Regions from separate parts of the Brevibacillus halotolerans genome, predicted to be linked through region 1. Evidence: riboswitches for the same ligand, from Rfam matches in the RefSeq annotation. Region 1 holds a riboswitch; each other region holds the start of a gene.
What was found. Region 1 has a riboswitch for S-adenosylmethionine ahead of O0550_RS05885 (sugar ABC transporter substrate-binding protein). Riboswitches for the same ligand answer to the same signal wherever they lie in the genome.

Region 1 (2,266 bases):
GCGGTTGTAGGTCACGTGACTACGGGTTCATCCTTGTCTGCTGTAACAGCTTATGAAAAAGCTGGTTTGGTCATGGTATCGCCTTCTACAACAGGGCCGGAATTTACTGAGGGAGGTAAAAAAGTAGCACATCGTATTTGTGCACGCGACGACGAACAAGGAAGAAAAGCGGCTATTTATGCAAAAAATACCTTGAATGTAAAAAATGCAATGGTCATTCATGATAAACAAGCGTACGGCCAAGGCTTAGCCAATGAAGTAAAGAAGCAATTTGAGAAGGATGGTGTTAGCGTTCTAGGTTTTGAAGGCTTGACTGCTGGTGAGAAGGACTATAGTGCAGTGGTGAACCAAGTGTTAGCGAAGAAGCCAGAAATGGTCTATTTTGGCGGTTATTATGCAGAGGCAGGAATTTTAATTAAGCAGTTGCGGGAAAAAGGATTTACCGGTGTGTTTATGGGTGCTGATGGTCTTGATTCTGCTGAAATGTTTACAATTGCGGGACCTGCAGCAGAGGGTGTCGTGTTTACCTCCACTGTTGGTGACGTAAGAGCAACAGAAGAAGGGAAGAAATGGATACAGGAATTTGAAGGCTCAACAGGCAAAAAGCTGGGGATATTTACCTCGTTTGGCTACGATGCCATGGCTGTAGCTATCAATGGCATTGAGGAGGCGGCTAAAGCGAATGGAAACAAAAAGCCAACTCGTGCTCAAGTATTCGAAGCCATTCACAAAACACAAGATTTTAAAGGACAGTTTGTACATGTTTCTTTCGATGATAAAGGTGACAATAAGAATGCGCAGGTGTTTATTTATACCTATGCAGGCGGTTCAAAGAAATTTGAAGGTGAAGCAAAATAATCTATTGACATGGATAAGGACCCAGGTGTAATATCTGTTGTAAGAAAAAACGTTACAAAATTTAAAATACTCTCTTATCAAGAGTTGGCTGAGGGACTGGCCCGATGACGCCCGGCAACCTAATGTCTGTTTAACAAGACATCAAGGTGCTACCTCCTGCAGGGAAACCTGAGAGATAAGAGGCGTAGTGGGTTTCCATATACACAAGCCTCTTTTCTTAGGAAAAGGGGCTTTTTTATATCGAGTAGTACTCAGCTATGACTGAACCAATGAGTATTGTACATTTTTTCACAAAAAGAGATAAATGAAAAAGGGGAGAAACATGATGAAAGGTCTAATTAACAAAGGTTCCGTCTATTTATTCGCAATATTCTTTCTAATAGGAAGTGTGCTAAGCGGTTGTGGTGTAACCTCTACATCAAAAGCCGATAACGTGTCAGCATCAAGTAGTGAAACTGCTGGGGATCAACCTACGACAGATAAGAAAAAACGAATTGCGCTGGTGGTGCAATTTAATATTGGTTCGTTTTCATCTCAATATATTGCAGGCGTGAAGGAAGAGGTAGAGAAGCTGGGGGGAGAACTGACAGTTTTAAGCGGGGATAATGACCTTGCTAAAATGGCTTCACATGTGGACGCGGCTGTTACCCAACAATTTGATGGCATTTTGCTGGATCATGGACGTGCAGATAGCTTAGCACCAGGTGTTCAAAAGGCCTTGGCTCAAAAGACTCCAATTGTAGCTTTTGATACAGGATTAGATATTCCGGGAGTAACAGTAGTAGAGCAAGATGATATCAAATTGGCTGAACAAACACTAAACAAAATGGCACAAGACACAGGTGGCAAAGGAAATATTGTGAAGATATGGGTAGCTGGTTTTACTCCAATGGAACGTCGTCAAATCGCTTATAAGGCATTTATGGACAAAAATTCAGGCTTTAACGAAATTGCTGCATTCGGATCAGCTTCTGCTAACACGGCTCTTGATACGCAAGCGCAAATGGAAGCGATTCTGAAGCAGTATCCAAACAAAGGAGATATCACAGCAGTTTGGACTGCTTGGGATGAATTTGCTAAAGGTGCGACACGCGCGATACAGCAGGCTGGACGCAATGAAATTAAGGTATACGGCATAGATATGAGCGATGAGGATTTGCAAATGCTACAAGACCAAAATTCACCATGGATTGCCACGGCAGCCGTAGACCCTTCTGATATTGGACGGGTACAGGCACGATACTTATTTAAGAAGCTGAAGGGAGAGCAGGTACCAGATAAGGTAAGCTTAAATCCTGTGCTAATCACACGTGAACAATTGCCTAAGGAGCCTGTGAAAATGGCAGATTTGAACAAGTACGTGAAGGAATGGGGCACCAGCACACAGGGTCAATAGGAAAGGCAGCGG
Region 2 (2,266 bases), on a different contig from region 1:
TTGTTAAAAAGCGAAACGTCCCACCATAGACATCCTCGGCCACTACCAAGTGATCGCCACTTGAAAATAAAAGAAATACGCTGGAAATGGCAGCCATTCCAGATGAAAAAGCAAAACCCCGTTCTCCCCCCTCTAACGCGGCAATCGTTTCTTCTAACGCCTGCCGCGTAGGGTTCCCTGATCTTGCATAATCGTAGGTACCAGGCTGATCAATATCTTGTTGATGAAAAGTAGAGGCTTGGTAGATTGGGATGCTTGAAGCTCCCGTTACACGATCTATTCCACACGCACCATGAAGGATTTTGGTTGCAAAGTTCATCGGATACACTCCTCTATTTGTAAACATTTATCCAAAGCAAAGGTTAGGTCAGCGATCAAATCTTTTGGATGTTCAACTCCTACTGATAGACGCAACAATCGGTTGCAGACTCCTACATGCTCCCGTACTTCTACTGGTATATCGGCATGTGTCTGTGTTGCAGGATAGGTGCATAAGGATTCTACACCGCCTAGGCTTTCTGCAAATGAAATCACTCGTAATTGCTCTAAAAAGATAGCGACCATCGATTGTTCCTTAATGCGAAAGGAAACCATTCCACTGTAGCCACTTGCTTGTTTCGTCTGACTATCATATCCCGGATGAGTAGGTAATCCAGGGTAAAAGACTTCTGCCACCGCTGGGTGAGTTTGCAAAAATGCAGCCACAGCAAAAGCATTTGATTGATGACGCTCCATGCGTAATGCCAATGTTTTTAATCCACGTATCACCAACCAGCAATCCTGCGGGCCAAGCACTGCTCCTATAGAATTATGCAAGAAACCGATCTTTTCGGTCAGATCAGCACCCTTCGTCACGATCAAGCCAGATAGCACATCATTATGTCCAGCTAAATACTTCGTAGCACTATGAAAGACGATATCTGCTCCTAACTCCAACGGTCGCTGATAATAGGGGGTCATAAATGTATTGTCAACAATGGATAGCAATTGATAGCGTTTGGCAATATCAATCATGCATTTCAAATCTGTAATTTGCATAAGGGGATTGGTAGGGGTTTCGATGAACAAAGCGCGTGTTTGACTAGTAATAGCAGCCTCCACTAGCTCTGGCTGACACATATCAACATACGTGCAGGTTATACCGTATCGTTTCATGATTTGCTCGAATAATCGATATGTCCCGCCATATAGATCAAGCGAAACAACCAAATGGTCGCCGTAGGAGAATAAGCCTACTATTGTTTGTATCGCTGCCATTCCGGAAGAGCAGGCAAAGCCACCGTCTCCTCCCTCTAGATTAGCGATTGCTTCCTCAAGTACCGCTCGCGTCGGATTAGCCGTCCGCGTATAATCAAAACCTGTGCTTTCCCCCAATGCTGGATGTCGGTAAGCTGTTGCATGATAGATCGGAAAGCTAAGCGATCCTGTTGTTTTGTCTTTCCCTACCCCGATTTGTGCCAAACGTGTGTCAATATGCATCCTGTTCCACTCCTCTATCTCGCCTTATTTCCAAACAAAAAAGCCCTCTTTCGATGAAAGAAGGCTTTGGCTACGCAAAGAAATCCGTAAGCAAACCTTCTCATCTTTCAGAACAAAATTGTCCTGCAGGAATTAGCACCATCTTGCAATAAACAAGTGGTTGCCGGGCATCAACGGGCCAGTCCCTCCGCCTCTCTGGATAAGAAGTCATGCTATTCAATTTGTGTTGATTCTAAAATTATCAGACACTTTAAACGATGTCAAGTGGTTTTCTTTCGCATCAATCAAAAAAGGCTGCCGAATAAATTCGACAGCCTTTTTCTAAAAGAACGGTATTACGCGTTCAATTTGCTTTTAGCAACTGCTGCAATGTCGTTGAAAGCTGCTTTATCGTTAACAGCTAGATCAGCCAACATTTTGCGGTTTACTTCAACACCAGCTAGTTTCAAACCGTGCATTAAACGGCTGTAAGAAAGACCATTCATGCGAGCTTGTGCATTGATACGAGTGATCCACAATTTGCGGAAGTCACGTTTTTTCTGACGACGGTCACGATAAGCGTACATCAGGGACTTCATTACTTGTGCATTAGCGGATTTAAACAGACGGTGTTTAGAACCAAAGTAACCTTTGGCTAATTTCAAGATTTTCTTATGACGACGACGTGTCACAATGCCACCTTTTACTCTTGGCATAATCAATTCCTCCTGATCTGTAGCATGGCGGTCTCTCTATAGACGCTTATGGGGCTCATGCTAGAAAATTTTTCGTTGCGGAAAATGAGCAG
Region 3 (2,266 bases), on a different contig from region 1:
AAACCAGGGCGGATACGGGCATTCTCTACAGCAAATTGAGTGATTTCATGTTCGAGTGAAGAGGGAAGCAGGGAAAACAGCTTTCCTACCCCTTCTCTAATGGATATTTGTTGCGTCAAAATTTGTTCGGTTAACTCTTCCCAGCCTGGGGGATGAAAGTGGCGCATGATTGCCACAATATTGTCTTTTTCTGTAATCGTTCCATCGAAATCGCAAAAAAGCACAAGCTGTTTCGTCATGCAGAACCTCCCCATTTTTCTAGTGCTAGTCGCAGTTCATTAGAGTCGGAAGCTGCTGCTGTAAGACTGATTCCATTCACGGATGCATCAATAGCGGCACGGAATGCTCGACCGCCTGCTGTTGCTCCGAGTGGGTGCCCATGAATGCCGCCGCCTGCGTTAACAACCTGATCTAGGCCAAAGTCGGCGTACAGTTGGGGAACCAATCCGGGATGAATACCCGCTGATGGAACAGGGAAGGCAGGTTGCAAGGTGCCGTATTCCTCAACTAAATGATTAGCTAGCTGAGTAGCCTCGCTCTTATCTAATGCTACATTTCCGTATGGAGAAGGGAATAACACTAAATCAGCCCCGGCTAAACGCAATAGCTTACCGAGCAGGAGCGGAGCGGCAATGCCGTGATCAGGACTAGGATAATAGGCGCCGGCGAGTGCGGGATGCGCCATGATTGGCACTTGAATGTCCGGGTCTTCTGCTAGACGTTGCAGGAGATCGAAGCCAAAAGCAAGTGCATTAAACAAAAGGCAGGAAGCACCTGCATCGACAGCTTGCTTCGCCCGTTCAATAAGCTGTGAGCTAGGCCCTGTAAGGTTAGCGGCATACAAGACAGGCTTACCGGTTTGTTCTGCAATTTCATCTGAAATGACTTTGAAGCGTCTGATACGTTGGATAAATGGAGCTTTATCATCAGCAAAGAAAATTTCATCATCCTTAATCAAATCAAGGCCGCCTTCTGCTTGGGCACGAAATTGCACTTCTAGTTCCTCTAGTGACAAACCTGTGCATGATTTAAAAATACTCATTAATAATGGACGATCATGCACACCGGTTATTTCCCGTATTCCTTCTATGCCGAATTTTGGACCCTGAAAGCCTTGTAAAAAAGAAGGAGGAAGCTGAATGTCTACCAGCTTGATTTTCCCGTCCATTGATAGTTTGCCAAATACCCCTGTAAGAAGAGAAGGGATATCCTGTGTAAAGCATATGGTTGGATAACTAATCGTGATATAACCTCGTGTTTCACCTGATGAGGTGGATTCAAGAGGAGATACATCCGCTACTTCACCTAAATAGGGGCGTAGCTGCTCCTGCTTTGCCAGAGGAAGGTCCGTCCATGAGCCTACTGTCATACCAACTGCAATACCTTCCGCTTTTTTTTGTAAATCCTTTGCTTGAGTTAAATAGGTTACGAGGATTCGATCTGTACTCATGGATGGCCTCCTTGTAGGTAGAGAATTTATCAACTAAAAACGCCCCCTTCAAGAGAAGGAGGCGTCCGATAGACAGATCATCTTCTTCTCTTATCTCTCACATAAATCAGTACAGCACGATTATGTGTAGGATTTAGCACCGTTTCGCATCGTTTATCCCGATGCGAGGGTTGCCGGGCATCATAGGGCCAGTCCCTCCGCCTTCTCTCAATAAGAGCTAGGTAATTGTTGTAATTGTCAAAATTGAAGCTGATTCTTGGAGATCATCTTATCCCTTTTTGTAACATGCGTCAACCCTTTTTATAAATAAAAACTGAGTTGAATAAATTGTTTGACATAACTGGATTACCTGTGTATATTTCTACTAACGATTCATTTATGAGGCTTTAGCTACGCAGGATAGGAACCTGTGTTCACCTACAATTACATATACTTAATGGATACCTTATCCAGAGACGGTGGAGGGACTGGCCCGATGAAACCCAGCAACCGACACATAGCCGCTAACCTGGCATGTGCACGGTGCTAATTCCTGCAGAGACATGTAAAATTCTGGTAGATAAGGGGGAACGTTTTATGAATATGACATGTCAAAACGACCTCTTTTCTTCGGAAAAGAGGTTTTCTTTTTCTTTGGTAAGCAAAGCATGGTGTGAACAGATATGGGCAGAGCATAAGTATTGGGTCATGATGAGGTGTTATCAAAAATATAAGCAAATCTCACAAGCATTTCGGGATCAAGTAAAAACGTCTCGCGAAACAGGCGAACGCGATTGGAGTATATTTGCAGAACAGTTATTACATGAATTTCAGAAG

Region 2: linked by a shared signal. The riboswitch ahead of O0550_RS01870 (PLP-dependent transferase) and the one ahead of O0550_RS05885 (sugar ABC transporter substrate-binding protein) in region 1 are both predicted to bind S-adenosylmethionine.
Region 3: linked by a shared signal. The riboswitch ahead of O0550_RS13855 (2,3-diketo-5-methylthiopentyl-1-phosphate enolase) and the one ahead of O0550_RS05885 (sugar ABC transporter substrate-binding protein) in region 1 are both predicted to bind S-adenosylmethionine.

Annotation. Positions count from the first base shown of each region.
Region 1 is NZ_JAPTNK010000003.1:210,548-212,813, reverse strand. Features, by position in the region: gene O0550_RS05890 (branched-chain amino acid ABC transporter substrate-binding protein) at 1-858, shown strand, start outside; SAM riboswitch class I at 930-1,040, shown strand; gene O0550_RS05885 (sugar ABC transporter substrate-binding protein) at 1,181-2,254, shown strand.
Region 2 is NZ_JAPTNK010000001.1:427,788-430,053, reverse strand. Features, by position in the region: gene O0550_RS01875 (aminotransferase class I/II-fold pyridoxal phosphate-dependent enzyme) at 1-319, opposite strand, end outside; gene O0550_RS01870 (PLP-dependent transferase) at 316-1,479, opposite strand; SAM riboswitch class I at 1,577-1,685, opposite strand; gene rplT (50S ribosomal protein L20) at 1,815-2,174, opposite strand.
Region 3 is NZ_JAPTNK010000010.1:53,602-55,867, reverse strand. Features, by position in the region: gene O0550_RS13860 (2-hydroxy-3-keto-5-methylthiopentenyl-1-phosphate phosphatase) at 1-239, opposite strand, end outside; gene O0550_RS13855 (2,3-diketo-5-methylthiopentyl-1-phosphate enolase) at 236-1,450, opposite strand; SAM riboswitch class I at 1,538-1,667, opposite strand; SAM riboswitch class I at 1,893-2,016, shown strand; gene O0550_RS13850 (DUF1722 domain-containing protein) at 2,027-2,266, shown strand, end outside.